DNA from 4 places in the Streptomyces sp. NPDC087428 genome. Region 1 is predicted to be linked to each of the others. Evidence: riboswitches for the same ligand, from Rfam matches in the RefSeq annotation. Region 1 holds a riboswitch; each other region holds the start of a gene.
What was found. Region 1 has a riboswitch for thiamine pyrophosphate ahead of ACIO3R_RS11765 (purine-cytosine permease family protein). Riboswitches for the same ligand answer to the same signal wherever they lie in the genome.
Positions count from the first base shown of each region.

Region 1 (7,548 bases):
TCTGCTGCTCTGGCTGATCATGAGCTACATGGTCGTCACCGCGGTCCTGGTGGTGAGCTTCGGCCGGCTGGGCGACATGTACGGCCGGGTCCGGATGTACAACCTGGGGTTCGCGGTCTTCACGGTGTTCTCCGTACTGCTCGCGGCGACCTGGATGCACGGCACCGCCGCCGCCCTGTGGCTGATCGGGATGCGGGTGCTCCAGGGCGTGGGCGGAGCGATGCTGATGGCGAACTCGAACGCCATCCTCACCGACGCCTTCCCGGCCCGGCAGCGCGGTCTCGCTCTGGGGCTCAACCAGGTCGCGGCCATCGCGGGGTCGTTCATGGGACTCGTGCTCGGCGGGCTGCTCGGTCCCTTCGACTGGCACCTGGTGTTCCTGGTGTCCGTCCCGATCGGGCTGTTCGGCACGATCTGGGCCTATCTGAAGCTGCACGACACCGGGGTCCGCACCCCGGCCCGGATCGACCGGTGGGGCAACCTGACCTTCGCGGTCGGTCTGATCGCCGTGCTGTCCGGCATCACGTACGGCATCCAGCCCTACGGCGGCAACACGATGGGGTGGACCAATCCCTGGGTGATCACCGCGATCGCCGGCGGGGTGGCCGTGCTGGGTCTCTTCTGCCTGATCGAGACCCGGGTCGCCCAGCCGATGTTCCATCTGGGACTGTTCCGGATCCGGGCCTTCACGGCGGGCAACGTGGCGAGCCTCCTGGCATCCCTGGGCCGTGGCGGTCTGATGTTCATCCTGATCATCTGGCTCCAGGGAATCTGGCTGCCCCGGCACGGCTACGACTTCGAGCGGACCCCGCTGTGGGCCGGCATCTACATGCTGCCCCTGACGGTCGGATTCCTGATCGCGGGCCCCTTCTCCGGATGGGCCTCCGACCGCTTCGGCGCCCGGCTCTTCACCACCGGCGGGATGCTCCTGGCCGCCGCCACCTTCGTGGCGCTCAAAGAACTGCCCGTCGACTTCGACTACCCCGTCTTCGCCCTGATCCTGCTCGTCAACGGGCTGGCCATGGGGCTGTTCGCCTCGCCCAACCGGGCGGCGATCATGAACAGTCTGCCGCCCGACCAGCGCGGCGTGGGCGCGGGAATCAGCACCACCTTCCAGAACTCGGCCACGGTGCTGTCGATCGGCATCTTCTTCTCGCTGATGATCGCCGGGCTGGCGAGTTCACTGCCGGACACGCTCGCCCACGGACTCACCGCGCAGGGCGTGCCGTCCGCCGACGCGGCACGCGTCGCGGCCCTGCCGCCCGTCGGCGTGCTGTTCGCGGCCCTCCTGGGATACAACCCCGTCCGCAGCCTGCTCGGCCCGGAGACACTGGAGCATCTGCCCGTCAGCCACGCCGACTACCTCACCGGACGGGCGTTCTTCCCGACGCTGATCTCCGAACCGTTCGAGCGGGGCCTCTCCGTCGCCTTCGACTTCGCCGTCGCGGCGTGCCTGGTGGCCGCGGTCGTCTCGCTGCTCCGAGGCGGCCGCTACATCCACGGCGAGACGGCGACCACGAAGGCATGACCCCGCGCGGCTCACGGCCTGCCGGGGACCGTCACCCGCGCCGGCGCAGCCGTAGCGGGGCGTAGACGGCCAGGGCGGCGAGGAACGCCACCCCGTAGGCGAGGTCCGCCCCGTGCAGCGCCTTCGCCACCGGGCCCACGTACAGGCCGGTGCTCATGAACGGCACCGCCGCGGCGAAGGCGACGGCGAAGGCGGTGACCGCCGGCCACCACGGCTGACGCCGGGAGCTCTCGGCGGCCAGGTCGACGGGGGAGCCGCCGCGGGCTCTCGCCCGGACGAGCCAGTCGACGCCCACGATCGCGACGAACCCGGGGATCCAGTAGCCGACGAGAAGCAGCACGTTCTGGAAGCGGGCCGTGGTGTCGGCCGCGTGCATCCACAGCACGAGCGGGAATCCGAGCGCGGCGGCGAGTGCCGCGGCGACGGGGCGCGGCAGGCGGACCCCCATGGTCTGCAGGGCCAGCGATCCGCTGTAGTCGTTCATGGCGTTGCTGCACAGTGCGGCGAGTGCCACGGCGAGCAGCCCGAACGCTCCGAGAGCGCCCCCGCCCAGCAGGGTGTCGATGCCGCGTGCGGTCTGGTCGGTGAAGACGGCGGCGCCCCACAGGCCGAGGGTCTGGACCGCCACGAACGAGCCGCTGATGCCGAGCAGTGTGCACCAGAACATGCGCGGCCGGGACGTGGTGCGCGGCAGATAGCGGCTGAAGTCACTGGCGTACGGCGCCCACGACAGCGCCAGGCTCAGGGCGATGGCGCAGGTCAGGACGGACGCGCCCGCCCGGTCGGCGCCGTGCACCGAGCCGGTGGCGGCCGGGTGGACGCCGTGCAGGAGCCTGGCGGCGAGCACCGCGAAGGCGGCCGCGAGGACGAAGGTCATCACGGTCTGGAGCCGGTGGATCACCTCGTACCCCAGTACGCCGAGCGCGCCCTGGGCGGCCATCATGACCAGCACCCCCAGCCAGAACGGCCAGCCGCACAACTGGGCCAGCGCCTCCCCGCCGAACAGGCCGATCAGCGCGTCCCAGGCGATGGACGACAGCCACTGGAGCGCGCCCGGCAGTACCACACCGCGGCCGAACGCCAGCCGCGCGAGCGGGAGTTGCCCGGCGCCGGTCTGGCTGCCCCAGGTCCCCAGATACGCGGTGGGCGCGGCGCCCACGAGTGTGCCGAGCACGACGGCGGTGAGCGCCGTGGCGAAGTCCAGGCCCAGCGCGATGCCGACGGTACCGGTGAAGACGCCGGTCATGGTCAGGTTGGGGGCGAACCAGACGGTGAACAGCCGGCCGGGCCCGCCGTAGCGGCGGTCCTCGGGAACCGGGGCTATCCCGTGCGCCTCGACGCGCAGGTCGCCGGGGGCGCTGGGCATCCGCCCGTCGAACGCGGGCCGCGGGTCGCGGGCATACGGCAATGACATGAAGACATCCCTCCGCCAGTGCTAACTGGTTCAGGTTCGACGGGTGTGTTCTCAGCCCTCGTGCGGGGCACCCCGTGTCCGGTGCGGCGGTCAGGATAGCCGGGTGCGCGGATCGCGACGCGATGCGGGGGTCAGTACACCTGGAGCGCGCAGCGGAAGCCGCCGTGGCCCGTCGTGCTGTCGGGGGTGTTGGAGGTGCGGGCGGCGATCCGGTAGCGGTTGCAGTAGGAGCGGTGGCAGAGATACGAGCCGCCGCGCAGCACCCGGTTCTCGCCGTGCGGCGGTCCGGCGGGGTCGGTGCGGGTCTCGGGGCGGTCCGCGCGGTGCCAGTCGGCGCTGAAGCGGTCGGCGCACCATTCCCAGACGTTGCCCGAGGCGTTGTACAGGCCGAAGCCGTTGGGGGCGTACGCCTTGACGGGCGCGGTGCCCGCGTAGCCGTCCTCGCGCGTGTTGCGTACCGGGAAGTCGCCCTGCCAGATGTTGCAGCGGTGCCGGCCGTTCGGGGTGAGGTCGTCGCCCCAGGGGAACCGCGCCCGGACGAGTCCGCCGCGGGCCGCCTTCTCCCACTCGGCCTCGGTGGGCAGCCGCTTGCCGGCCCATCGGGCGTAGGCCGTCGCGTCGTTCCACGACATGTGGACCACCGGGTGGTCCCGGCGGTCGCCGATCGAGGTGCCCGGTCCCTCCGGCGCCCGCCAGTGCGCCCCGGTCACCGCACGCCACCAGGGGGCGCCGGGTACCGTTCCGGGCAGTACGGCATGGCGGGCCGCCGGGGGCACGAAGGCGCCGAACACGTAGGACCAGCCGATCAGTTCGGCCTCGGTGCGGTAGCCGGTGGCCTTGGTGAAGACGGCGAACCGGGCGTTGCTGACGCAGGCCGCGTCGATGTGGAACGGCCCGGTCGTGACCTCACGTACCGGTCCCTCGCCGTCGTCCGGGAACGCGTCCTCGTCCTCGCCGCCCATCAGGAACGGTCCGCCCGGTACGGCGACCATGCCGCGCAGGAGTTCGGCCGTGCCGCGTACGGGCACGGCGAACTCCGCCGGGGGAGCGGCGGTCGCCGTCGGCGCACTCTCGCGGGCGGGCCCGCAGCAGGCGTTCACCGGGCGGCCTCCCCGCCGGGCGCGCCGGGTGCCGGCCGGTCGAGCAGTTCCGCCAGATCCTGGCCGGTGGTGCGCAGCAGCAGGGCGACGCCGCCGAGCGCGGCCGCCTCACCGCCGAGGGTGGAGCCGCGCACCTCGATGGTGCGGGGGGCGGAGGGCAGGGAGAGCGCGGCGAGCTGCTCCCGGATGGGGGTGAGGACGAGGCCGTCCAGGGCCGCCGGTTCGCCGTAGACGACGATGCACTCGGGGTCGACCTGTGCGGCGAGGGCGGCGAGGACCCGGCCCGCGAGGACGGCCGCGGTCCGGACCACGTCGGCGGCGTCCGGCTGGCCCTCGGCGGCGAGGGCGATCAGCTCCGCGGCGTCGCGGGCGGTGACCCCGCGGTCGGCGCAGGCGGCGAGCAGGGCGGGGACGGAGATGAGCCCCTCCAGACAGCCTCGGCCACCGCAGTGGCAGGGCTTGCCCTCGGGATCGCAGCTGGTGTGGCCGATCTCGCCGGCCGCGCCATGGGCGCCGTGCACCAGTGCGCCGTTGACGACGAGTCCGCCACCGACCCCTTGTGACCAGCGCAGATAGACAGCGTTGTCGAATCCGCGGGCGGCGCCCCAGGTCACCTCGGCGAGTGCGGCGAGCCGGGAGTTGTTGTCCGTGAGCACGGGGGCGTCGAAGTGCCTGCCCAGCTCGGCGGCGACGTGGCCGGCGAACGGCGTCATCGTGCGCGGGTCGCCGGAGGCCGGGTTCTGCACGAAGCCGGGGAGACCGAGGCCGATGCCCTCGACGGGCGCGAGGCTGATGTTCTCGCGCCGCACCAGGTCCTCGACGGCGCGGATCGCCTGCGCGGCCCGTTCGGCGGCGCCGCTCTCCGCCGGTACGGGGGCGCTGGAGCGGCCGACGATCTCATGGGCGCAGTTGGCCACGACCACATGGATCCGGTGGCGCTGGAGGTCGATGCCGATCAGCTCGGCCCCGCGGGAGTTGAGGGAGATCTCCAGGGCCGGCCTGCCGCGGCCGCGCGGCTGCTCCGGATCGGGGGCCGGCTGTTCGATGACGGCCTTGCGCTCCAGCAGATCGGACACGATCGCGAACAGGGTGGTACGGGAGAGCCCGACCCGCTCCTTCAGCTCGCCGCGGCTCAGCGCGCCCGACCTGCGCAGTTCACCGAGTACGGCGGCTTCATTGGCCCTGCGCAGGCGTTGCAGGGCATCGGTGCGTTCCGTCATGGACGCATGGTCGATCGGTCAAGGTGTTTCTGTCAATGCGCGGGACGAATTCACACAATGTTTATTCCCAAGGGTTGACGTAAAAAAGTCGGCGTCCCTACAGTTCCGGTCATTCGGCTGCTCCGGCACGCGCCGAAGCACCACCGGACCGGGCATCGGCCGGGTCCCGCAGCACAGTGAGCGACCTTTCGAAAGGGCGGCCCGAGTGGCTCCGCGCAACGTCCTGTTCCTGATGACCGACCAGCACCGGGTCGACACCCTGGGCTGTTACGGCAACCCGCTCGTCGACACCCCCGCCCTCGACGCCCTGGCGGCCGGGGGGACCCGCTTCGACCGCTTCTACACCCCGACCGCGATCTGCACCCCGGCCCGCGCCTCGCTGGCCACCGGTCTCCACCCGTTCCGCCACGGGATGCTGAACAACCCCGAGCGCAACGGCGGGAGCAAGGACGAGCTGTCCGACGACAGCCCCACGCTCTGGGGCCAGTTGATGGACCAGGGCTACGCGGTGGGCCATGTCGGCAAGTGGCACATCGGCCGCGAGCGCGGCCCCGAGTTCTACGGCCTGGACGGCGAGCACCTGCCCGGCGCCCTCAACCCCGTGCACCACCCCTCGTACGAGAAGTGGCTGGAGGACAACGGCTTCCCGCCCTTCTCGGTACGCGAACCCGTCTTCGGGACCGCCGCCAACGGCACGGGCCGCGGGCACCTCATCGCGGGCCGGCTCCAGCAGCCCGCCGAGGCCACCATCGAGGCCTTCCTCACCGACCGCACGCTCGGCCTGCTGGACCGCTACGCCGGTGAGTGGAAGGCGAACGGCACGCCGTTCATGCTGTCCTGCCACTGGTACGGCCCGCATCTGCCGTACCTGATCCCCGACCACTACTACGACCTGTACGACCCCGCCGACGTCCCGCTGCCCGCCTCGATGGCCGAGACCTTCGCCGGGAAGCCCGAGGTGCAGCGCCAGTACAGCGCGTACTGGTCGTCCGACGGATTCGACGCCGCCGCCTGGCGCAAACTGATCGCCGTCTACTGGGGCTACGTCACGATGATCGACCACCAGGCCGGACGGCTCATAGAGGCGCTCAAGGGACACGGCCTGTGGGACGACACGACGGTCGTCTTCACCGCCGACCACGGCGAGTTCACCGGCGCGCACCGGCTCAACGACAAGGGCCCGGCGATGTACGAGGACATCTACAACATCCCCGGCATCGTCCGTGTCCCCGGCGCCCCCGCTCAGGTCAGCGACGACTTCGCCAGTCTCATCGACCTCAACCCGACCATCCTCGAACTCGCCGGAGCACCCGTGCCCGCCCTGTGCGACGGCACCAGCCTGCTGCCGCTGCTGCACGGCGCCGGGGCCGGGGACACCCGCGACGAGATCGTCGCCGAATTCCACGGCCACCACTTCCCGTACTCGCAGCGCATGCTCCGCGACCGGCGCCACAAGCTGGTCCACAACCCGGAGAGCGTGCACGAGCTGTACGACCTGGAGACCGACCCGCACGAACTGCACAACGTGTACGAGGCGCCCGCCTACGCCGGGGTCCGGCGCGACCTCACCGTGCGGCTCTACCGCGAACTGCTGCGCCGCGGCGACCCGGCCTACACCTGGATGAGCTACATGGCCGACATCGGCGGCGACCGGGCGGCGGACGTCGACGGAGTCGCGGAGGAAGTGGCATGAAGACACCGTCCGAAGCCCCCGCGGAACAGCGGACCGGGCACCCGGACCCGGAGCGCACCACCCGCCCGGCCATCACGAAGGGCCCGCGGACCCCGGGGAGGAAGGCGCGCGGGACCGGCCGGCTCACCGCCGTACTGCTCGGCCTGGCATCCGCCGCGCTGGGCCTGCTCGCCTGGGTGATCCTCGCCAACAGCGGCATCGAGGGCTTCCCCGGACCCCTTGCGGTGGCCCGCCGCGCGGGTGAACTCATCGCCGACGGAACCCTCTTCACCGACGCGGGCGCCAGCCTGAAGCGCGTCCTCATCGGCTACGTCCTCGGCGTCGCCCTGGCGATTCCGGTCGGCTTCCTCATGGGCTGGTACCCGGTCGTCCGCAGGCTGATCGAACCGTGGCTGCAGTTCTTCCGGATGGTGCCGCCCCTCGCGATCATCCCGCTCGCCATCGTCCTGATGGGCATCGACGAGACCCCGAAGATCTTCGTGATCTTCCTGGCCTCGTTCCTGTCGTCCGTCGTCTCCACCTTCCAGGGCGTCGTCGCCGTGGACGTCACCCTCGTCAACGCCGCCCGGGTGCTCGGCGCCCGCGATCCGCAG
Region 1 is NZ_JBIUXR010000005.1:22,301-29,848, reverse strand. It holds gene ACIO3R_RS11770 (MFS transporter) at 1-1,528, shown strand, start outside; gene ACIO3R_RS11765 (purine-cytosine permease family protein) at 1,560-2,942, opposite strand; TPP riboswitch at 2,933-3,027, opposite strand; gene ACIO3R_RS11760 (formylglycine-generating enzyme family protein) at 3,074-4,042, opposite strand; gene ACIO3R_RS11755 (ROK family transcriptional regulator) at 4,039-5,262, opposite strand; gene ACIO3R_RS11750 (sulfatase-like hydrolase/transferase) at 5,468-6,955, shown strand; gene ACIO3R_RS11745 (ABC transporter permease) at 6,952-7,548, shown strand, end outside.

Region 2 (7,548 bases), on a different contig from region 1:
CGGGCAGCCCCACCAGTTCGAGGAGTTCGACGACCTTGCGGTCCTGCTCGCTCCGGCTCACGCCGTGCATCCGCAGTCCGAAGGCGACGTTGGCACCGACGTCGCGGTGCGGGAAGAGCTGGTGGTCCTGGAACATCAGGCCGAGCCCGCGCCGGTGCACCGGCACCCCGGCCTGGTCCGCTCCGTCGAGCAGTACCCGCCCGCCGTCCGGATGCCGGAGTCCGGCGACCACCCGCAGCAGGGTCGACTTCCCGCTTCCGCTCGGCCCCAGCACGCAGACGATCTCGTGCTCGGCGACCTCCAGGTCCACCGCGTCCAGCGCCGCCCGGTCACCGAAGCGCACGGTGGCCGATTCGAGTGTCAGCATCCCTAGAACTCCCCGGATCGATCGGTGCGGATACGTTCGAGCAGCAGCAGCGACACCGCGCACACGAGCATCAGAATGGTGCTGAGGGCCATCGCCTGGCCGTAGTTGAGATCCCCGGACCGCCCCAGCAGCCGTGCCACGGCGACCGGGAGCGTCGGGTTGTCGGGCCGTGCGATGAACACCGTGGCGCCGAACTCGCCGAGCGACACGGCGAACGCGAAGCCCGCCGCGACCAGCAGTGCCCGGCGCACCAGCGGCAGATCCACCTCGCGCCAGGCCCGCAGCGGCGAGGCGCCGAGCACCGCGGCCGCCTCGCGCAGCCGCCCGTCCACCGCCCGCAGGACCGGCAGCATGGTCCGTACGACGAACGGCACCCCGACCAGGGCCTGGGCGAGTGGCACCAGGATCCAGGAGGTCCGCAGATCGAGCGGCGGCTTGTCCAGGGTGATCAGGAACCCGAAGCCGACGGTGACGGCGGAGACCCCGAGGGGCAGCATCAGCAGGGCGTCGAAACCCCTGACCAGCCGGCCCCCCCGCCTGGTCAGAGCCGCTGCGGCCAGGCCCCCGACGATCAGCGCGATGACGGTCGCGACCAGCGCGTACCGCAGCGAGTTCCCGATCGCCTCCAGCGGCGCGACCAGGAACGTACCGCTGTTCGCATCCGCCGATGCCAGCGCGCGGTAGTAGTCGAGGCCGTGGCCGCCGGACACGTCGAGCGAGCGCTCCACCAGTACGCCGAGCGGCAGCAGGATCAGGACCAGCACGGTCAGCAGGACGCCTCCGAGCAGCGCCCACTGACCCGCGCCGCTCGGCCTGCGGGCAGTCTGCGCCGGGTCGACGAGCTTCAGCGCGGTCTCCCTGCGCCGTACGGTCCAGGCGTGCAGGGCGAGGATGGCGCCGACCGCGGCGAACTGCACGAGCGTCAGCACGGCGGCGGTGGGCAGCGCGAGCAGCTGTGCGGTCTGGCGGTAGATCTCCACCTCCAGCGTGGAGAATCCGGGGCCGCCGAGGATCTGGACGACGCCGAAGGAGGTGAAGGTGAAGAGGAAGACCATCAGCGCCGCGGCGGCCACGGCGGGGGCGAGCGCCGGAAGGGTGACACGCCGCCAGGCGGCGAACCGTCCGGCGCCGAGGACGCGGGCGGCCTCCTCCTGGCGCGGGTCGAGCTGCGACCACAGTCCGCCGACGGTGCGCACGACGACCGCGTAGTTGAAGAAGACATGGGCCAGCAGGATCGCCCACACCGTGGTGTCGAGCCGTACGCCCCACAGTCCGTCGAGGAAGCCGCCGCGCCCCAGCAACGCGAGGAACGCGGTGCCCACGACGACGGTCGGCAGGACGAACGGCACCGTGACGATCGCCCGCAGCAGTTGCTTGCCCGGGAAGTCGAACCGGGCGAACACATAGGCGCCCGGCAGTGCGATCAGCAGGGTCAGCGCGGTCGAGGCGAGCGCCTGCCAGAGGGTGAACCAGAGGACGTCCAGGATGTCCGGCCGGCTCAGCACCTCTCCGAACCGGCCGAACTGCCAGACGCCGTCGGCCTTGAGCCCCCGCCCGACGATCGCCGCGACGGGGTAGGCGAAGAACACCGCGAAGAAGGCGACGGGCACGGCCATCAGACCGAGCCGCACCGCGCTCCCGCGCCGTGACCGGGTACGTGCGGCCTTCCCGCGCGCGCCCGGTCCGCGTACGGGAGTCCTCGCTACTTCACTACGAGCGAGGACCATGACTGGACCCACTGCTCACGGTTCTTGGCGATGGTGTCCGGGGCGACGGTCGCCGGCTTGTCCGCGGTGGCCCCGAACTCCGTGAAGAGTTCCGGCAGCTTCGCGCCCTTGTTGACCGGGCTGACGAACATGTTGAGCGGCATGTCCTCCTGGAACTTCTTTCCGATCAGGAAGTCCAGCAGGGCCTTGCCGCCCGCCTCGTTCTTCGCGCCGTCGAGCAGACCGGCGAACTCGATCTGCCGGAAGCACGTCCCGGTGGCGACCCCGGTCGGGGCCGACTTGGGCTGCGGGTCCGCGTACAGCACCTCGACGGGCGGGCTGGAGGCGTAACTGACGACGAGCGGCCGGTCGGCCTTGGCCTTCCTGCCACCCGCGGAGCCGGAGAACTCCTCGTTGTACGCCTGCTCCCAGCCGTCGACGACCTTGACGCCGTTGTTCTTCAGCTTCTTCCAGTAGTCCTGGTAGCCGTCCTCGCCGTAGGCCGCGACGGTGCCGAGGAGGAAGCCGAGACCGGGCGAGGACGTCGCGGCGTTCTCGGTGACGAGGAGGTTCTTGTACGCGGGCTTCGCCAGGTCGTCGAAGGACTTCGGCGGCGCGAGCTTCTTGTCGGCGAAGTACTTCTTGTCGTAGTTGACGCAGATGTCGCCGGTGTCGACCGGGGTGACCCGGTGCTTTCCGGCATCCAGCTGGACGTCGGACGCGACCTGGTCGAGGCCCTTGGCCGCGTACGGCGTGAAGAGGCCGTTGTCGAGGGCGCGCGACAGCAGGGTGTTGTCGACGCCGAAGAACACGTCACCGCGCGGCGATCCCTTGGTCAGGATCTCCTGGTTGAGGGCGGCGCCCGCGTCCCCGCTCTTCAGCACCTTGACCGTGTAACCGGTCTCCCGGGTGAACTCCTTCAGCACGTCCTTGGACGCGTTGAAGGAGTCGTGGCTGACGAGGGTGACGGTCTTGGAGCCGGTGCCCTTGGTGCCGGCGGAGCCGGACGACGAGTCGTCGGAGCTGCCGCAGCCGGCGAGCGCGGTCGCGCCGATCGCGGCGGCGACGGCCGACACCGCGATCTTCTTGGTGGTGCTCATGTGATTCCTCCTGGGGGTGACCAGGAAGAGACGCGGCCCTGCCCGCACCGGATCGGAACCGGAAGCGGGCAGGGCGCAACAGCTTGAGTAAGGTCCGAACTTCCTACCCGGAATGACCCGGGCGAGGTTCAGAGGGTCTGCGGCCAACCTGTCCTTGGTGCCGCACTCTCAGCGCTGTGGCGCTCCCCTGTCGGAATATGAAGTTGAATTCACGCCCAGGCTACACGGCCGGTTTCGGCCTCAGCGCTCGGATGCCGCCAGCTGCCCGCAGGCGCCGTCGATCTCCTGGCCCCGGGTGTCCCGGACGGTCACCGGCACCCCGTGGGCGGCGATGGCCTCGACGAACGCCTTCTCGTCCTCGGGCCGCGAGGCGGTCCACTTCGAGCCGGGCGTCGGGTTCAGCGGGATCAGGTTGACGTGCACCCGCTTGCCCTTGAGGAGCCGGCCCAGCCGGTCCCCCCGCCAGGCCTGGTCGTTGATGTCACGGATCAGCGCGTACTCGATGGAGATACGGCGTCCGGACTTCTCCGCGTACTCCCAGGCCGCGTCCAGCACCTCGCGCACCTTCCAGCGGGTGTTCACCGGTACGAGGGTGTCGCGCAGCTCGTCGTCCGGGGCGTGCAGCGAGACGGCGAGACGGCACTTGAAGCCCTCGTCGGCGAAGCGCAGCATCGCCGGCACCAGGCCGACGGTCGAGACGGTGATCCCGCGCTGCGACAGCCCCAGCCCGTCGGGCTCGGGGTCGGTGAGCCGGCGGATGGCCCCGACCACCCGCTTGTAGTTGGCGAGCGGCTCGCCCATGCCCATGAAGACGATGTTGGAGAGCCGCGCCGGCCCCCCCGGGACCTCGCCGTCGCGCAGGGCGCGCATGCCGTCCACGATCTGGTGGACGATCTCCGCCGTGGAGAGGTTGCGGTCGAGACCGGCCTGCCCGGTGGCGCAGAACGGGCAGTTCATCCCGCATCCCGCCTGTGAGGAGATGCACATCGTGACGCGCTCGGGGTAGCGCATCAGGACGGACTCGACCAGCGTCCCGTCGTGCAGCTTCCACAGCGTCTTGCGGGTGGTGTCGTCGTCGCAGCTGATGTGCCGGACCACGGACATCAGGTCCGGGAAGAGCGCCTCGGCGAGCTTCTCGCGCGACGCGGCCGGAATGTTGTTCCACTCCGACGGGTCGTGCGCGTACCGCGCGAAGTAGTGCTGCGAGAGCTGCTGGGCGCGGAAGGGCTTCTCGCCGGTCGCGGCGACGGCTTCCTTGCGCTCGGCGGGCGTGAGGTCGGCGAGGTGCCGCGGCGGCCTCTTGGCTCCGCGGGGCGCGACGAAAGTGAGTTCTCCGGGCTTAGGCATGGTTCATCCAGTGTCGCAGACACGCCGGGGTGCGATCGGTCATCGTGCTGCCCGGCCCGCTGAGGGTAGGGGTCACTCCGCGACGAGGGCCCGGATCGCCCGGTCCGGCCAGTGGCCGACGGCTCCGCGCGAGGAGGCGATGCAGGCCGCCACGGTGTCCACGTCCCAAGCACCCGCATCGAGCAGGCCGGCGGCGAGGAGGAGCACGTACGCCCTGGAGGGAGGCACCGGGGTCACTTCGTCGGCCCGCCGGGGGGCCGTGAACGTGGGGACGGGCAGTCCGTCCAGCTGTCCGGCGCACACCAGCGTCTCGTACCGCCCGCTCCCCAGCCGCGCGACGCCTGACCTGAGCACCGGACCGAGATCAAGATCTTCGCCGGGGCTCCTGTACATCTCCTCAGCGGCGAAGTCCGCGAACTGTGACGCCGAGACGAGATGAGCGCGGGCGAAGACCCGCTCCTCCTGTTACGGGTCGCAGAAGGCCCGCCCCGGCGCCGGCCGCCCTCGATGCAGGAGGCGAGCCGGCCGAGACGGGTGTTCGAGCCGCACGAGGTGTACCAAACACGCTGTGGCGCGGACGCCTCCACAGCTCCGGGCTCGATCGAACGCGCGCCGGCCATGATGCCCCTTCCCTGCGGCTCCGCTTCCGTTCCTCCAGCGTCCCGGACACCTGGCAGTGGCCCCGCCCCACACCGGTGGGGGCGGCGCAGCACCCCTGAGCCGGGCCGGACGGGGTACCCGGAGTGACAGGACAGCCCACCGACCCAGCAGGAGGTATCAGTTGTGCACACCGTGAAGCACTGGTTCAGCCGCAGCCTGGCCGCACACGCCCTGGTGCTCTTCGTGCTGGGGCTGGGCCTCGAAGCCGTGTTCCGCCGGGACGATCATCCGGCGTTATGGGCGGTCCGGAGTCTCGTCTACACCGCGGTGGTCATCGGGGTCGTGGCGTACCAACGCCGCAGGACCAGCCGTGCGACCGGCGCGCGGCCCGACACGCTCATCGACCTCGGCCGCAGGATCCGGCACCGCGAGGTGCCGGAGGATCCCGAGGAGCGGGCGGTCATGCGCCGGCTGGTCGAGGACCAGCTCGGGAAGATGGAGCGGGGCAGCCGGTGGCTGCCCTACTGGCTGGGCTTCATGGGCCTGACCGCGGTGGGCATGCTGGTCCTCGGGGTCACCACCGGCTCACCGGCCCTGCCCCTGGTCTTCGGCGTGGGCGTGATCGTGTTCAGCTGCTGGCTCGTGTGGATACGCAAGCGGGCGATCGAGCGGTATCAGCACATGCGCTCGGCCCTGCGGGAACGCGGCTGACCTCACCGGACACGAGTGGGGCCCACCGTCCATGGACGGTGGGCCCCACTCGTGGTGACGCGTACGGACGCTCAGCCGGAGCCGACGAACAGGACCATCAGCAGCCAGACCACCGGGGCGGTCGGCAACAGGGAGTCCAGCCGGTCCATGATGCCGCCGTGGCCGGGCAGCAGCGTGCCCATGTCCTTGATCCCGAGGTCCCGCTTGATCATGGACTCGCCCAGGTCACCGAGGGTGGCGCTGGCGGCGACCGCGAGGCCGAGCAGCAGGCCCTGCCACCAGGCGCCGTCGTCGATCAGGAACTCCATGCACAGCGCACCGGCAACCATCGCGAAGGCCACGGCTCCGAAGAGGCCCTCGCGGGTCTTCCCGGGGCTGATCCGCGGTGCGAGCTTGTGCTTGCCGAACCGCCAGCCGACGGCGTACGCGCCGGTATCGCTGACCACGGTCAGCAGCAGGAAGGTCAGCACCCGCTGCGGCCCGTCGGCCGCGGTCAGGAGCATGGCGACGAAGGTGGCCAGGAACGGTACGTAGAACGCGGCGAAAACGCCGGCCGTGACGTCCTTGAGGTAGCCCTCCGGCGGTTGGGTCATCCGCCAGACGAGTACCGCGAGAGCGGTCAGCGCCATGGCGGCCCAGGCGCCCTCGGCGCCTCGCGCGTAACCGGCAACGACCATCGCCGCGCCACCGACCGCGAGGGGAACGAGCGGCGCCTTGATGCCCTTGCGCTCCTCCAGCCGGGAGGTGAGCTCCCAGAGGCCCACGACGACGGCGACCGCGATCACACCGACGAAGACGGCCTTGACGATGAAGAGCGAGGCGACGACGACGGCACCCAGCCCGACGCCGACCCCTATGGCGGCTCCGAGATCACGGCCCGCACGTTTCTTCTGCGGGGGTGGCGGCGCGGTGGACATGGGCTCCTGCGGCTTCTCGTCGCGGAACAAGGGGCCGCCGCTCAGGCGTGCGGCCCCCTGGTCCCGGTCATCACGGTCGTCAGCGTCTCTACCTGCGTCGGGAACGTCCGGCACGATGGGCATGGGCCGAGTCTGCTGGGCGTTATGCACATCGTATGCAGGACCCGCCGGAGCGGCCCGCATCTCGGGAGCGGCCCCGTGGCCGACGCCCTGCGGGGCGCCCCAGGAAGAGTCGTTCATCAGACTTCGAGCAGCTCGGCTTCCTTGTGCTTCAGCAGCTCGTCCACCTGCGCGACGTACTTCGCGGTGGTGTCGTCGAGCTCCTTCTCGGCGCGACGTACCTCGTCCTCGCCGGACTCCTTGTCCTTGACCAGCTTGTCGAGGATCTCCTTGGCCTTGCGGCGGACCGCGCGGATCGAGATCTTGGAGTCCTCGGCCTTGGTCTTCGCGACCTTGATGTAGTCGCGACGGCGCTCTTCGGTGAGGTCGGGGAAGTTCACCCGGATGATATTGCCGTCGTTGCTCGGGTTGACCCCGAGGTCGGAGTCGCGGATGGCCTGCTCGATGTTGCGCAGCGCCGTCTTGTCGAACGGCGTCACGACGGCCATGCGGGGCTCGGGCACCGAGAACGAGGCCAGCTGGTTGATCGGGGTCAGCGCGCCGTAGTAGTCGGCGACGATCTTGTTGAACATCGCCGGGTGCGCACGGCCGGTGCGGATCGCGGCGAAGTCCTCTTTCGCGACCACGACGGCCTTCTCCATCTTCTCCTCGGCCTCGAGGAGGGTTTCTTCGATCACCAC
Region 2 is NZ_JBIUXR010000015.1:102,478-110,025, forward strand. It holds gene ACIO3R_RS29595 (ABC transporter ATP-binding protein) at 1-367, opposite strand, end outside; gene ACIO3R_RS29600 (ABC transporter permease) at 370-1,983, opposite strand; gene ACIO3R_RS29605 (thiamine ABC transporter substrate binding subunit) at 2,070-3,173, opposite strand; TPP riboswitch at 3,256-3,372, opposite strand; gene rlmN (23S rRNA (adenine(2503)-C(2))-methyltransferase RlmN) at 3,414-4,520, opposite strand; gene ACIO3R_RS29615 (hypothetical protein) at 4,593-4,874, opposite strand; gene ACIO3R_RS29620 (hypothetical protein) at 5,304-5,831, shown strand; gene ACIO3R_RS29625 (phosphatidate cytidylyltransferase) at 5,903-6,988, opposite strand; gene frr (ribosome recycling factor) at 6,988-7,545, opposite strand.
Region 2: another riboswitch for thiamine pyrophosphate. It lies ahead of ACIO3R_RS29605 (thiamine ABC transporter substrate binding subunit); the one in region 1 lies ahead of ACIO3R_RS11765 (purine-cytosine permease family protein).

Region 3 (7,548 bases), on a different contig from region 1:
CGGTCGCGAGCGCCGGGTGCATCACCTTGAGGGCGAGCACCCGGTCGAGCCGGGTGTCCATGGCCCGGTAGACCGTGGCCATGCCGCCCACGGCGATGCGGGCATCGACGCGGTAGCGGCCGTCGAGCAGCTGCCCGACGAGAGGGTCCTGGAGGGTCGTATCCACGCAGCGAGTCTACGAGCCGGCGCGGACACGACTGACGGGCCGGGACGATTCCGGACCGGTACCGCAGCCGGGCCGTGACAGGGACACGCTGCCCACCGCTCCCGGAGCCGCGGTGTCCGGCGTCAGAAAGCGGGGCGTTCCGGGTCCAGCGCCGCACGCCCCGCCACCGGCGACGACGCCTCGGCGAAGTGCCGGCGCGGAATCCGCCCCGCGCGGTACGCCAGCCGCCCGCCCTCCACCGCGTGACGCATCGCGGCGGCCATCAGCTCGGGTTCCTGGGCCCGGGTCACCGCTGAGGCGAGCATCACAGCCGCGCACCCCAGCTCCATGGCGAGCGCCGCGTCCGAGGCCGTCCCGGCACCCGCGTCCAGGATCACCGGGACCCGGGCCTGCTCGACGATCAGCTGGAAGTTGTGCGGATTGCGGATGCCCAGCCCCGAGCCGATGGGGGAGCCGAGCGGCATGACCGCCGCGCACCCCACGTCCTGGAGCCGGCGGGCCAGCACCGGATCGTCATTGGTGTACGGCAGCACGGTGAAACCGTCGTCGACCAGGATCTCGGCGGCGTCCAGCAGCTCGATCGGGTCGGGCAGCAGGGTCCGCTCGTCGGCGACCACCTCCAGCTTGACCCAGTCGGTGCCGAGCGCCTCGCGGGCCAGCCGGGCGGTGAGCACGGCCTCGCCCGCCGTGAAGCAGCCCGCGGTGTTCGGCAGGACGCGGATGGAGAGCCGCTCCAGTACGGAGAGCACGGAGCCCCGCACGGTCGGGTCGAGGCGGCGCATCGCGACGGTGGTCAGCTCGGTGCCGGAGGCGATCAGTGAGCGTTCCAGCACATCGAGGCTGGGCGCCCCGCCCGTTCCCATGATCAGCCGGGAGCCGAGGACGGTGTCCCCGAGAGTGAACAGATCGTCGGACACGGTCAGCCTCCCTGGACCGCGGTCAGGACCTCGACCCGGTCGCCGTCGGCGAGCGCCGCGGCGGACCACTGGCCGCGCGGCACGACGGTCTCGTTCAGCGCGGCCGCGACACCCGAGGGCGCCTCGGTCAGGGTCGCGACGAGGGCGTCCAGCGTGGTGCCCGCTGCGACGGCGACGGTCTCGCCGTTCACGGACACGGACACGGAGAGGGGGACGGGCACGGTCATGCGGGCTGCTCCTGTCGTACGGGGGTGGCGGCCGCGAAACGGCCGGGGGAGAAGGGGCGGGCCACCTCGGGGAGCTCGCCGTCGGCCAGCAGCTGCGCCATGGCGTCGCCGGTGACCGGAGTGAGCAGCACCCCGTTGCGGTGGTGCCCGGTGGCGAGGTGGAGGCCGGGCAGTGCGGTGCGGCCGAGCAGCGGGGCGTTGTCGGGTGAGGCGGGGCGCAGACCGGCCAGGGTCTCGGTGAGCGGCAGCTCGGTGATGCCGGGCACCAGCTCGTGGGCGTCGCGCAGCAGCTCGTACACCCCGCCCGCCGTGACGGTGGTGTCCCAGCCCATCTCCTCGCTGGTGGCGCCGATCACCAGCTCGCCGTTCTCGCGCGGCACGAGGTAGACGTGACTGCCCCGGACCACGGCCCGCACGGTGCGGCTGAGGAAGGGGGCGTACGCGGTGGGTACGGTCAGCCGCAGCACCTGGCCCTTGACCGGGCGGACGGGCGGCAGGACGTCGTCGGGCACCCCCGCGAGCCGGCCGCTGAGGCTGCCCGCGGCGAGCACCACCTGATCGGCCACCGGCTCCGAACCGTCGGCCAGTACGGCCCCGGTGGCCCGGTCCCGTGCCACCGAGAGCCGTTCGGCCCGGTGGCGGTGGAAGACGACCCCGGCCCGCTCGCACGCCGTCAGCAGCGCGGCGGCCAGCCGGCGCGGGTCGACCTGGTGGTCGCCGTCGACCCGGAGTCCGCCGCGTACGCCCGGCGCGAGCATCGGCTCCAGGCGCCGGCACTCGCGGCCGGTGAGCCACTCGGACTCCAGCCCGGACCGGCGCTGCAACGCGTGCAGCTCGCGCAGATGGGCACGGTCGTCGGTGTCCAGCGCGACGGCCAGGGTGCCGCAGGCGCGGTAGCCGATGTCCTGTCCGCTCGCCGCCTCCAGCTCGGCCGCGAACGCCGGATAGCGCGCGGCGGAGGCGAGGTTGAGACCCAGCAGCATCTCTTCGCCGTAGTGCAGTTCGGTGACGGCGGCCAGCATCCCGGCCGCGACCCGGGCGGCCCCGCCGCCGGGGCCGGGATCGGCGACCGCGGTGGCCAGACCGCGCTGCGCGGACCGCCAGGCGGTCACCAGGCCGATGATGCCGCCCCCGATGACGAGGACGTCGGACCCGCTCGCGCGGTGGGTGCGCATGGGCATCCAGCCCCTCCCTTCGCCGGCATGACCCGGATCAGGTTCGTACGGTCGGAGGCCGTCCAGCCTCCCTCTCAGCCCGGTGCGTCCGGGCTCCCGCGAGTGTTTCTCCGTGGGTCACCCTAGACCCCGGCTCGTGGCGGGTCCCGGGAGGGCGGTGGGTGCGAGCGCGACCGCGGACCACTTTCCTGACGGGTCGTCAGTTGATTAAGGTGGACGGGTGAACGAGCAGCAGCGGGCAGAGCGGCCGGAGCGGCAGTCGGAGCGGGCGGGGCGACGGGTGGTCGTCGTCGGCGCGGGCATGGCGGGCGTGCAGACGGCGGTGGCCCTGCGGGAGCAGGGCTTCACCGGCGCCGTCACCCTGATCGGTGCCGAACCCCATCAGCCCTACGACCGCCCACCACTGTCCAAGGCGGTGCTGCTCGGCAAGGCCGAGGAATCCGCCTTCGACATCGACTTCGAGGCACTGGGCATCGCGTTGCGGCTGGGCTGCGAGGTCACCGGCCTGCGCGCCGGCGACCATGAGCTGGACACCTCCGCGGGGCCCGTCCCCTACGACGTCCTGGTCATCGCCACCGGCGCCGAACCCGTCGTGCTGCCCGGTTCAGAGGGCGTGCCGGGCGTCCATCTGCTGCGCACCCTGGACGACGCGGCGCGGCTGCGGCCCGTCCTGGAGGCGCGGCACACCGTCGTGGTCGTCGGCGCGGGCTGGATCGGTGCCGAGTTCGCCACCGCGGCCCGCGCCGCGGGCTGCGAGGTCACCGTCGTCGAGGCCGCGGAACGCCCCCTCGCGGGCGCCCTGCCCGCCGAGGTCGCCGCCCCGATGGCCGCCTGGTACGCGGAGAGAGGCGCCGGACTCCTCACCGGGGCGCGGGTGGCCCGCGTCGAGCCCGGCAGCGTGGTCCTGGCGGACGGCCGCACGCTCCCGGCCGACGCGGTCGTCGTCGGGATCGGCGCACGACCCGCCACCGGCTGGCTGGCCGGCTCCGGCATCGGGCTCGGGCCCGACGGATCGGTGACCGCCGACGCGGCGCTGCGCACCTCGCTGCCCGATGTGTACGCCGTCGGCGACTGCGCCTCGTTCCCCTCCGCGCGCTACGGGGCGCGTCTGCTGGTCCACCACTGGGACAACGCCCTCCAGGGGCCCCGGACCGCGGCCGCCCAGATCATCGGCACGGCCGGCGGGGACGGGGCGGAGCCGCCCGCCTATGACCCCGTGCCGTATTTCTGGTCAGAGCAGTTCGGCCGGTTCGTCCAGTACGCGGGTCACCACGAAGGGGCGGACACCCTGCTGTGGCGCGGTGATCCGGCCGGTCCCGCCTGGTCGGTGTGCTGGCTGCGCGACGACGTCCTGGTCGCCGTGCTCGCCGTCGGCCGCCCGCGCGACCTGATCCAGGGGCGCAGGCTCATCGAGGCCGGGGCGCGGCTCGATCCGGAGCGGGCCGGTGACGTCTCCGTACCGCTGAAGTCGGCGGCCCGTCAGTAGCGGTGCGCGCAGCGGACGTTGACGTCCGATATGTGGACAGGCCCTTGGGGCAGGGCGGAGATTGGTGCACTGTACATCTTTTGAAGTGATCATTTTTCACACTCTTCGAAGGATGCGCATGTTTCGGCACAGATGGTCCCGCGCGCTGCGTGGAATCTCCATGGCCTCGGCGTCGGTCGCCCTCGTCGGAGGCGCCCTCGCCGCCCCGGCCCAGGCGGACACCGCCCCCGCGCCCGGTTCCAACCCGGCCGTCGCCTACCAGGACCCGGTCGACGCGACTCCGCCGGTCTCCCGTCCGGATACCGGGCACTGCTCGGTGACGGCCGTCGACCACGACTTCGGCAACACCCTCGGCGGGCCCCCGTACACGACCACGCTCACCCCGCCCAAGAAGTGCGAGGGCCCGTGGAACAAGGTCGTCCTCGACTGGTCGGGCAGCGTGAAGGGGCGCCAGTACGACCGCCTCGCCGCGGTCTTCATCGGCGGCGCGGAGGTCTTCCGCACCAGCACCGCCGAGCCCGACGACGACGGCATCAGCTGGCACGTCGCCAAGGACATCACCGACTTCGCGCCGCTCCTCAAGGATCCGCAGAAGCTCCAGCTCGAACTCGGCAACGTTGTCAACGAGACGTACACCGGCGTGTACAGGATCAAGCTGAAGATCACGTACTACCGGGCCGACAAGCGCCACCCGGCCGCCGCCACGGCCGACCGCGTCGTCCCCCTCGGTGACACCCGCTCCGGCGGCGCGCCCTGGATGAGTGTCGCCAAGGGCGGCTCCACCAGCACCGACGTCACCTTCCCGCGCAATCTGACCGACGCGCGCCTGGAGGTCTACGCCCGCGGCGGCGGCTGCGACGAGCAGTGGTTCGACGCGGTCCCCGACGACCTGGCGGCGACCGCCCCCGACTACCTCTGCGGCGGCGGCCCCTACCGCGAGGTGCAGGTCACGGTGGACGGGCGGGCCGCGGGCCTCGCCCAGCCGTACCCCGTCGTGTACTCCGGCGGCATCGTGCCGACGCTGTGGCGCCCGATCCCGGCCATCGACCAGTTCGGTACCGAGGCGTACGACATCGACCTCACCCCCTTCGCGGGCCTGCTGGCCGACGGCCGGCCGCACGCCATCGGCATCACCCCGTACGGCGCGGCCGACGGCTGGACCATCGACGGTTCGCTCTTCCTCGGTACCGACGCCCACAAGGCCCGCACGAGCGGCGGGGTGACCACCAACACCCTCAGCCACACCCCGGACGTGAAGACCGTCCGGACCCCGGGTGCGAACGGCTCCACCGACGTCTCCGTGTCGACCGGCCGCTCCTGGAGGATCTCGGGGTACGTCGAGACCTCCAGGGGCCGGGTCACCACCACCGTCGAGCAGAAGTTCGCGTACACCAACACGGACAACGTCTCCGCCACCGGCAGCCACCAGGTGATGCACCAGCGCGACCACGGCTCCACCACGGTGACGACCAAGGCCCGCGGCCGCACGGAAGCGCTGCGCGGCACCTGGTCCTACCCCATCGACGTGGACCTGGACATCCCGCTGTACGGCAACTACAACAACTACGACATGAGGGCGGCCGTCACCCAGCGCCGCGTGATCGTCGACACGTCCCGGAGGGGCTCCGCATCCGGATGGCACACGGACGCGGTCACCGACGACACCGTGGACTCGACCGGCAGCATCGTCCGCACCGCGGGTGCCGTCCGGTCGGCCGACGGGGCCTCCACCGAGAAGTACCGGGGCACCACGGACACCGGGGCCTGCTACTCGCGCTCCCTGACGACCGCTCACGGCTGGGTCACGGCCGACCGGCAGCGCCACTGCCGCGTCGCCGACGTGGCCCGCGAGGCCCTGAAGGGCTGAGTCCGGGTATCGACTGTCGGTCCGGGATGGCAGGCTTGTCCCGTGACCGAGATTGACGCAAAGATCGATGCTCTCGTCCCTGCCTGGCTCCACCTGCCCGATATCGCCGAATTGTTCGATATCGAGGTGACGCGTGTGCGGCAGCTGGTCAAGGAGGGCCAGCTGATCGCCGTACGACGTGGTGAGAACCGGGCACTCCAGGTGCCTGCCGCCTTCATCGACGGCGACAAGGTGGTCAAGGGCCTTTCGGGGACCCTGACGCTCCTGAGGGACGACGGCTACTCCGACGAGGAGATGCTGGAATGGCTCTTCACTCCCGACCCGAGCCTGCCGGGCACGCCCGCGCAGGCGCTGAGTGAGAATCGCGGCACGGAGGTGAAGCGCCGCGCCCAGGCGCTCGCCGTCTGACCGACAGCCGTACGGGTGGTGCGGGCCGCACGGTGCGGCCCGCACCATCTCCGCACCGCCTACCGCACGTCATAGCTCTCCGGGGGAACTTCGCCATGCCCACGCCTCGCACGCCGCTGTCCGACGCCCGGCTCTACCTGTGCACGGACGCCCGCAGGCGCCAGGGAGACCTCCCCGAATTCCTCGACGCGGTCCTCTCCGGCGGGGTGGACATCGTCCAGCTCCGCGACAAGGGGATGGAGGCGGCCGAGGAGCTCGACCACCTCGCGGTCCTCGCCGACGCCTGCCGGCGTCACGGCAGGCTCCTCGCGGTCAATGACCGGGCCGACGTCGCCCACGCCATCGGCTCCGACGTGCTGCACCTGGGCCAGGGCGACCTGCCGGTGCCCGCCGCCCGCGCGATCATCGGCCACGACGTGATCGTCGGCCGTTCCACGCACGCCGAGGCCGAGGTCGACGCCGCCGTCACCGAGCCCGGCGTGGACTACTTCTGCACCGGCCCCTGCTGGCCCACCCCGACCAAGCCCGGCCGGCACGCCCCCGGCCTCGGCCTCGTCCGGTACGCCGCCTCGCTCGCCCCGGCGCGTCCGTGGTTCGCCATCGGCGGGATCGACGCCGGCAATCTCGACGAGGTGCTGGACGCCGGAGCGCGCCGCGTCGTCGTCGTACGGGCCCTCACCGAGGCCGCGGACCCCGCGGCCGCCGCCGCTGAACTCGCAGAAAGGATCCGGGCCCGCGCCGACGCGTGATCCGGCGGACACCCCGGGCGGACGGGACCGCCCGAGCGGCGTCTTTGGGACATCGGTGTCCGAAGCGTGGACAAGTACCGGTCAATTCGGGCAAATCTCGCTGGTTCGGTTGGGTGGCCGCCACGCCCTGGTTAACCTGCCGGTATGGCCCTTGGCACACCTTCCACCAGGACAGATCACGCGCGCACCGTGCGTGAGATGCTCGCGACCGGCGAGACCTTGCACTCCTTCGAGTTCTGGGCGCCCAAGACCGAGAAGGGCGAGCGCAATCTCTGGAACGCGCTGCGCCGGATCGAGGCGGTGGGACCGAGCTTCGTCTCGGTGACGTACGGAGCCGGTGGGTCCACCCGGGCCGGGACGGTGAAGGCGACGCAGGACATCGCCGCCGAGTCCACCCTCACCCCGGTCGCGCACCTCACGGCGGTCAACCACTCCATCGCCGAGCTGCGCAACATGATCGGCCAGTACGCGGGCGCCGGAATCCGGAACATCCTCGCCGTGCGCGGGGACCCGCCGGGCGACCCGATGGGCCCGTGGATCGAGCACCCGCAGG
Region 3 is NZ_JBIUXR010000002.1:366,845-374,392, reverse strand. It holds gene pknB (Stk1 family PASTA domain-containing Ser/Thr kinase) at 1-166, opposite strand, end outside; gene ACIO3R_RS05420 (thiazole synthase) at 289-1,083, opposite strand; gene thiS (sulfur carrier protein ThiS) at 1,086-1,310, opposite strand; gene thiO (glycine oxidase ThiO) at 1,307-2,485, opposite strand; TPP riboswitch at 2,483-2,595, opposite strand; gene ACIO3R_RS05405 (NAD(P)/FAD-dependent oxidoreductase) at 2,787-3,971, shown strand; gene ACIO3R_RS05400 (peptide-N4-asparagine amidase) at 4,090-5,838, shown strand; gene ACIO3R_RS05395 (Rv2175c family DNA-binding protein) at 5,881-6,246, shown strand; gene thiE (thiamine phosphate synthase) at 6,342-6,995, shown strand; gene metF (methylenetetrahydrofolate reductase [NAD(P)H]) at 7,140-7,548, shown strand, end outside.
Region 3: another riboswitch for thiamine pyrophosphate. It lies ahead of thiO (glycine oxidase ThiO); the one in region 1 lies ahead of ACIO3R_RS11765 (purine-cytosine permease family protein).

Region 4 (7,548 bases), on a different contig from region 1:
CAAACCGCGCAGGATCGGCACCGCGGTCGTACAACTGCTCATCGACGCCATCGAAGGCGTGGACCAGGACGGCCCGGTGGAGCAGGTGATACCGACGGAGCTCATCGTCCGGACCTCCTCGCAACGCCGTCCGCCCCGCACCACGGTCAGCGCGCCACGCTCCCCGGCAGGGGATTGATCAGACCAATTGGGACTAATCGACCGGATAACCCGGCATGCGTTCGGATTGACCACCCCTGGTGCGTCACAGAGCACGATTCGCATTCCTATGATGGGCGGACGACACCGCGGACCACCCCGACCAGCAGGGCCCGTCAGGTGTACGGCGGCGCGACGGTGGTGGAGGGGTCGATGACACAGGGGGCCGGTCAGGAACCCGCGGTGCGGACGGCGACGTTGCGCGACTTCCGCGTACCGCCCTATGCGCAGTCCCCGGCGCCGCCTGCGGCTCCGCACCCGGGGAACGCCTTCCCGGAAGGTGAGCCGCCGGTGGGGTACACCCCCACAGAGCGCGACCTTCCGGTGATCACCCGCGACACCACCGTCCAGGTGCGGGCCGTGCCCGAACCGCGGCCCGCCCAGGATCCGGAGCTCGGCCCCCTGTACGTGGTCGGCGACGTCCACGGCTACCTGGACGAACTCCACGCCGCCCTCGCCGAACAGGGCCTGATCGACGCCGAAGGCAACTGGTCCGCGGGCAACGCGCGGATCTGGTTCCTCGGCGACTTCACCGACCGGGGCCCCGACGGCATCGGCGTCATCGACCTCGTGATGCGGCTGTCCGCGGAGGCCGCGGCCGCGGGCGGCTACTGCAAGGCCCTGATGGGCAACCACGAGCTGCTGCTCCTCGGCGCCAAGCGGTTCGGCGACACCCCGGTGAACTCCGGCGCGGGCACCGCCACCTTCCAGGCCGCCTGGCTGCTCAACGGCGGCCAGAAGACCGACATGGAGCGGCTCCAGGACGTCCACCTCCAGTGGATGTCCCGGCTCGACGCGGTCGTCGAGGAGGACGGGCACCTGCTGATGCACTCGGACACGACGGCCTACCTCGACTACGGAACCACCATCGAGGACGTCAACGACACGGTGCACGCCATTCTGACGCGGAACGACGCCGATGAGTGCTGGGACCTCTTCCGCAAGCTCACCAAGCGCTTCGCCTTCCGCGACGAGTCGGGCCCGCAGGCCGTCCAGCAGCTGATGGCGGCCTACGGCGGCCGACGCGTCGTCCATGGTCACAGCCCCATTCCGTATCTGCTCGGCGAGGTCGGCTCCGAGGACGGCGAGGACAGCGCGAACCCGCTGATCGACGGCCCCCACGTGTACGCGGACGGGCTCGCCATCGCCATGGACGGCGGAGTGACCATGGCCGGAAAGCTACTGGTCGTCCAACTCCCCCTGCATGACTGACGGTCTTCGGGGAAGACGCATGAACGACCTGACCATGCCGACCGCTGGGCCTATTTCCGGAAACCCCCTGTCACCCTGTGCCGTGGGCGCTCTACCATCGGCGTACCAGTAGCAGGCTCTCCTCCGTTTCCGCCAAACTGCCCGGTCGAATCGGGCATTCAGGCCCTACGGAGCATCGGGGGATGCACATGAACAGCGCTCCGCACCTGCTGACCGAGGACCGCCCCGAGTACGAGCGGATCCTCGACGACGCGCTGCGTCACGCCCATGAACGACCAGATCTGGCCGCAGTCGGCGAACAGCTCAACCCGGTCCAGCTGCGCACCATGGCGATGGCCGCCACCGCCCTCATCACCGCCACGGCCGCCACCGAGTACGAGCACTATGTGAAGGCCCGCGAGGAGCTGCGCGCCACGGCCGCCGACACCGACCGGGACGCCGTCCGGGGAACCGGCGCCGACGATCCCGACCGGTCGGGCGCCGGCATAGGAGCCGTCGTCACCGTGCTGGCCCCGGTGCTCGCCGGCACGGCCGCGGTGATCTTCCTGCTGGTCGGCTACATCCTGAAGATGCTGAGCCCGCCACCGTCCTTCGCGGGGACCATGGTCGGCGCGGGCTGGTTCTTCGCGGCGCTCACCGCGGCCGCCATCCTGATCGCCGCCATCGGCCTCCTCATCACCGCCCTGCGGAACGGCTCCACCTCCCTGGCCGCCGACGACCCGGGCGAGGAACTGCCGGAGGACGTGGCCCGTGCCCGGGAGGCCTGGCGGCACGCGCTGCTGGAACGGGGCATCCTGCCGTTCCTGCGGGACGCGCTCGCCGACCCCGGCGCCGCCCCCGCCGCCCGCACCCCGTACCCCTCGGCCAACCGCATCCCGAAGATCGGCTACAGCAGGCCGGACTTCTCCAGCCCGGACGACGGCCCGGCGGCCGCGCCCCGGCCGACCTTCACCAGCCCGGACTTCTCCAGCCCCGACTTCGGCGGCCCCGAACACGAGATGGACTGACGGGTCGGGGGGCGCGGGGCGCGTCGTACCGGCGCGAGCCCGCCGGTACGAGGCGCCGTGCCTCAGTCCGCGATCGGCAGGTAGACCCGGTTGCCCGCGGCCGCGAACTCCTTGGACTTCTCCGCCATGCCCGCCTCGATCTCCGACTGCGAACCGCCGTGCTCACGCCGGATGTCGTGCGAGATCTTCATCGAGCAGAACTTCGGACCGCACATCGAACAGAAGTGCGCCGTCTTCGCCGGCTCGGCCGGCAGCGTCTCGTCGTGGAACTCCCGTGCCGTGTCCGGATCGAGCGCCAGATTGAACTGGTCCTCCCACCGGAACTCGAACCGGGCGTCCGACAGCGCGTCGTCCCACTCCTGCGCCCCCGGGTGCCCCTTGGCGAGGTCCGCCGCATGGGCCGCGATCCGGTAGGTGATGACCCCGGTCTTCACATCGTCCCGGTTGGGCAGGCCGAGGTGCTCCTTGGGCGTCACGTAACAGAGCATCGCCGTCCCCCACCAGGCGATCATCGCGGCGCCGATACCCGAGGTGATGTGGTCGTACGCCGGCGCGACGTCGGTGGTCAGCGGGCCGAGCGTGTAGAACGGCGCCTCCTCGCAGATCTCCTGCTGGAGGTCGATGTTCTCCTTGATCCTGTGCATCGGGACATGCCCCGGGCCCTCGATCATCGTCTGGACGCCGAACCGCTTGGCGACCGTGTTCAGTTCGCCGAGCGTGCGCAGTTCGGCGAACTGCGCCTCGTCGTTGGCGTCCGCGATCGATCCGGGGCGCAGCCCGTCGCCCAGCGAGTACGTCACGTCGTACGAGGCGAGAATCTCGCAGAGCTCCTCGAAGTGCTCGTACAGGAACGACTCCTTGTGGTGCGCGAGGCACCACGCGGCCATGATCGAGCCGCCCCGGGAGACGATGCCGGTCTTGCGTCGGGCCGTCAGCGGAACGTACGGCAGGCGCACGCCGGCGTGGACCGTCATGTAGTCGACGCCCTGCTCGGCCTGCTCGATGACGGTGTCCTTGTACATCTCCCAGGTCAGCTCCTCCGCCCTGCCGTCGACCTTTTCGAGGGCCTGGTAGAGGGGCACGGTGCCGATCGGCACCGGGGAGTTGCGCAGAACCCACTCACGGGTGGTGTGGATGTTGCGGCCGGTGGAAAGGTCCATGACCGTGTCGGCGCCCCACTTGGTCGCCCAGGTCATCTTGTCCACCTCCTCCTCGATGGAGGACGTCACCGCGGAGTTGCCGATGTTGGCGTTCACCTTCACCAGGAACCGCTTGCCGATGATCATCGGCTCGATCTCCGGGTGGTTGACGTTGGCCGGTAGCACGGCCCGGCCCGCGGCGATCTCCTCGCGCACCACCTCGGGCTCGACGTTCTCCCGGATCGCCACGTACTCCATCTCCGGGGTGATCTCCCCCCGGCGGGCGTACCCGAGCTGGGTCACCGGGCGGCCGTCCCGGCTGCGCCGCGGCCGGCGGGGACGGCCGGGGAAGACGGCGTCCAGATTGCGCAGTCCCTCCCCGAGCTCTCGGCTTCGCTCGGGCAGGGGAGACCCCGTCCGCGGTGAGGTGTGCTTGAGCCCGTCGTCCTCGGGCCGGGCGGCCCGGCCGGCGTACTCCTCTGTGTCGCCCCGGGCGATGATCCAGTTCTCCCGCAGAGGCGCGAGCCCGCGGCGGACATCGGTGTCGATGGCGGGATCGGTGTACGGCCCCGACGTGTCGTACAGCGCCACGTCCTTGCCGTTGGTGAGGTGCACCTGACGGACCGGCACCCGGAGGTCCGGGCGCGAACCCTGGACGTATCCCTTGTGCCAGCCGATGGACTTCCCGGCCTCGTCGCTCTGATTGGAGGCAGGCGTGCGTGCGTCCGCTGTGGTCATGAGACCTACTCCCTACGCCGGCATTACCCGGTAACAGGTTCGGCGGTCGGCGCAGCGTGTCCCGTACGGACGTACGGAGATCAGCGCCCTCTCAGCCCGGTGCTCCGAGCTCCCGCGTGTGCAAAGGTGCCACCACGCTAACGCCCTCGCGGGTGTGCTGAACAGAGGGCCCTGTTCTTCTTGCGATGATCGGCCGGTGACGTCCCCTCATACCGTTCCCGAACAGCCGGGCCATCAGCACACCCACTCGCACAGCCACAGCCACGGCCCCGCCGCCCCCGTGTCCAAGCACCTGCGCAAGGTGATCGCCGCCGTGCTGATCCCGTTCGCGGCCGCGGTCGCCGTCGGTCTCGTGGTGCTCTGGCCCGGTGGTGCGCCGGCGCACGAGCGCACCGGTGTCGGGTTCGACCGGCAGACCCAGCAGGCCAAGGTGGTGAACATCGACAGGGTCGACTGCAAGGACGTGAACGCGGCCCAGCTTCCCACCAGCGGCGAGACCACGCAGCCGACGGGGGACCCGGCCACCGGTGGCGACGGGGCCGGACTCTGCGCGAAGGCCACGATCGAGGTCACGAGCGGCGAGGACAAGGGGCGCACCTTCATCGAGGTCGTCCAGCCCGACGCACCGCGACAGCTGCGGGAGGGTCAGGGGGTGGTGGTCGCGTACGCCCCCGACGCGCCCCATGACCTCCAGTACTCCGTGACGGATGTGAACCGGAAGTTCCCGATGGCGCTGCTGGCGGGGATCTTCGCCGTGGCGGTGGTCGTCGTGGGCCGGCTGCGCGGGGTCATGGCGCTGGTGGCGCTCGCCCTGTCGTTCGCCGTGCTGACCCTGTTCATCCTCCCGGCCATCCTGCAGGGCTCGAATCCGCTGCTCGTGGCGGTCGTCGGGGCCAGTGCCATCATGCTGATCGCCCTCTACATCTGCCACGGGCTGACCGCCCGCACCTCGGTCGCCGTCATCGGCACCCTGATCTCACTGCTGCTGATCGGGCTGCTCGGCTCGCTCTTCATCGGCTGGGCGAGCCTGAGCGGGAACACCGACGACAGCACCGGCCTCATCCACGGCCTGTATCCGCACATCGACATGAGCGGTCTGCTGCTGGCCGGCGTCATCATCGGTTCGCTGGGAGTGCTCGACGATGTGACGGTCACCCAGACGTCGGCGGTCTGGGAACTCCACCAGGCGGACCCCACGATGAATGCGAAGCAGCTCTACCGGGCAGGGATCAGGATCGGACGGGACCACATCGCGTCGGTGGTCAACACCCTGGTGCTCGCCTATGCGGGCGCCGCGCTTCCGCTGCTGCTGCTGTTCTCGATCGCCCAGAGCAGCATGGGAACGGTGGCCAACAGCGAGCTGGTGGCGGAGGAGATCGTGCGCACACTGGTCGGCTCGATCGGGCTGGTCGCCTCGGTGCCGGTGACCACCGCGCTCGCGGCACTGGTCGTCTCCGCGGACCGTACGGGGGTCGGCGCGGAAGCCGGGGCTTCGGCACCCGTACGGAGTGGCGGAGGACGCCGCCGACGGGCGAGGCCCTGAACAGTCGCTCACGGAGAGTGATTCACCCGTTCGGCAGGTGTGCTGTTCGACCGGCACCCGGGGCTGGCGGGACGATCCCCGTCAGCCGGCGTTCTGTTCCTCGGCCAGAATTCGCCCCAATGCCTCTTCGAGATTGCCCTCGAAATCACCCAGCGTGCACTCCTGCCCGAGGGGGACGAGCTTGTCCGTCCTGTCGAGAAAGGCCACAAGTGGTGCCGTACCTGCCCTGAACAGGGCGCGGTCCGCCCCCACCTGGAGCCGGATGTGGACATCGCACAGCCCTTCGGGCTCGGTCGGCCCGATGTGTACGTCGCCGTCGCCACTGGGGCTGTTGAGGCCGTCGAGCAGCAGCTCACGGCCGAAAGCCCAGGTGACGGGGGCGTCGCCGGGCAGATGGAAGGTCATCCGGATCGCGTACGGATCGCACACTTCGTACCGGAGCTCCACCGGGATACGGAAAGAGAGTTCCTCGGAGACGAGGAAGCTCATCATGACCTCAGCTTGAACCGACTCGCGCATCGTTCAACCCCGCAGTAGATGAATCTGGCCAGGAATGATCCCCCGTGGCCCTATTGACGCCATCGTGGTGCACGCGATAGCAGATCACAAGGAGTGATTTTTCAGATACTGATAGAGAACACGAACGAACGCAAGAGGCTGGCCACTTCGCCACGTAGCCGTTCGACTGCGGGGAGCAACCGTTCTTCCTGGTCGAGAGGTACCGAAATGGCCATCGCCGCCGCCGTGAAACCAGCCGTGATCGGGATGGCCGCGCAAACCGTCCCGAGGGCGTACTCCTGTCGCTCGACGACAGGTTCCATTCGCTCCAGCGACCGCAGCCGTTCAACCAGCGCCGGGCGGTCGCGCACGGAGTAGCGGGTCAGCGGGCGCACCGGATACCGGTCCAGGTGGTCCTCGCGGGCCTTCTCGTCGAGCTGGCTCAGCAGGCACTGGCCGATCGCGTGGGCGTGCCCGGTCTCCTGGAAGGCGGCCCATTCCTCCACCGCGGGCGCTGCCGGGGTGTCGGCGACCGCGACGAGTTCGATCTCACCGTCGCGGTAGACGGCGCAGTACACCGGGGCGCCGATGATGTCCCGCCAGCGGCCCAGCGACTGGGTCATCCGGCTGCGACGGTTCTGCAGGGCGCCGTCGTTCACCAGCCGCTCGGCGGCGGCACCGAAGAGGAAGACGCCGTTCTCCCTGCGCAGATATCCCTCATGGGTGAGGGTGCGCAGCAGGTGGTAGGCGGTGGGCAGCGGAAGCCCCGCCTCCCGCGCGAGCTGTTTGGCCGGCGCCCCGTCGCGATGGGCACCCACGGCCTCCAGCAGCTTCAGCGCCCGCTGCACCGATCCGATCAACGTCGGCACAGCGGTACTCGATGCCGTGGTCAACGGTCACCCCCAGGCATGGTGACGGGCGGTCAGCCCGCCTGTGGAGGCCGCCCCCACATGTCTGCCGCAGGCCTGACTCCGGAAGCCGTGCCCACCACTGGTCAGGTGGTGACTGGCGGTGCTCTCCCAGGCGGCGGCAGCGAATTTCACTGTATCGGCAGCGCCCGAAGGGGGTGTCGTTTCGTCTTCCGCTTAGCTCAGCTGGCCTAACGGTCTCCCGATCGCGCGGCTACCAGCCGCCGCCCGAGGAGGACGACATGAACTTCCGCACGAGGAATACGATCCCGCCGACCAGGACCACGAAGATCAGGACCTTGAAG
Region 4 is NZ_JBIUXR010000010.1:358,614-366,161, reverse strand. It holds gene ACIO3R_RS23290 (LacI family DNA-binding transcriptional regulator) at 1-178, shown strand, start outside; gene ACIO3R_RS23285 (metallophosphoesterase) at 352-1,410, shown strand; gene ACIO3R_RS23280 (hypothetical protein) at 1,593-2,417, shown strand; gene thiC (phosphomethylpyrimidine synthase ThiC) at 2,480-4,294, opposite strand; TPP riboswitch at 4,287-4,420, opposite strand; gene ACIO3R_RS23270 (YibE/F family protein) at 4,491-5,837, shown strand; gene ACIO3R_RS23265 (SsgA family sporulation/cell division regulator) at 5,919-6,356, opposite strand; gene ACIO3R_RS23260 (IclR family transcriptional regulator) at 6,458-7,228, opposite strand; gene ACIO3R_RS23255 (DUF5326 family protein) at 7,458-7,548, opposite strand, start outside.
Region 4: another riboswitch for thiamine pyrophosphate. It lies ahead of thiC (phosphomethylpyrimidine synthase ThiC); the one in region 1 lies ahead of ACIO3R_RS11765 (purine-cytosine permease family protein).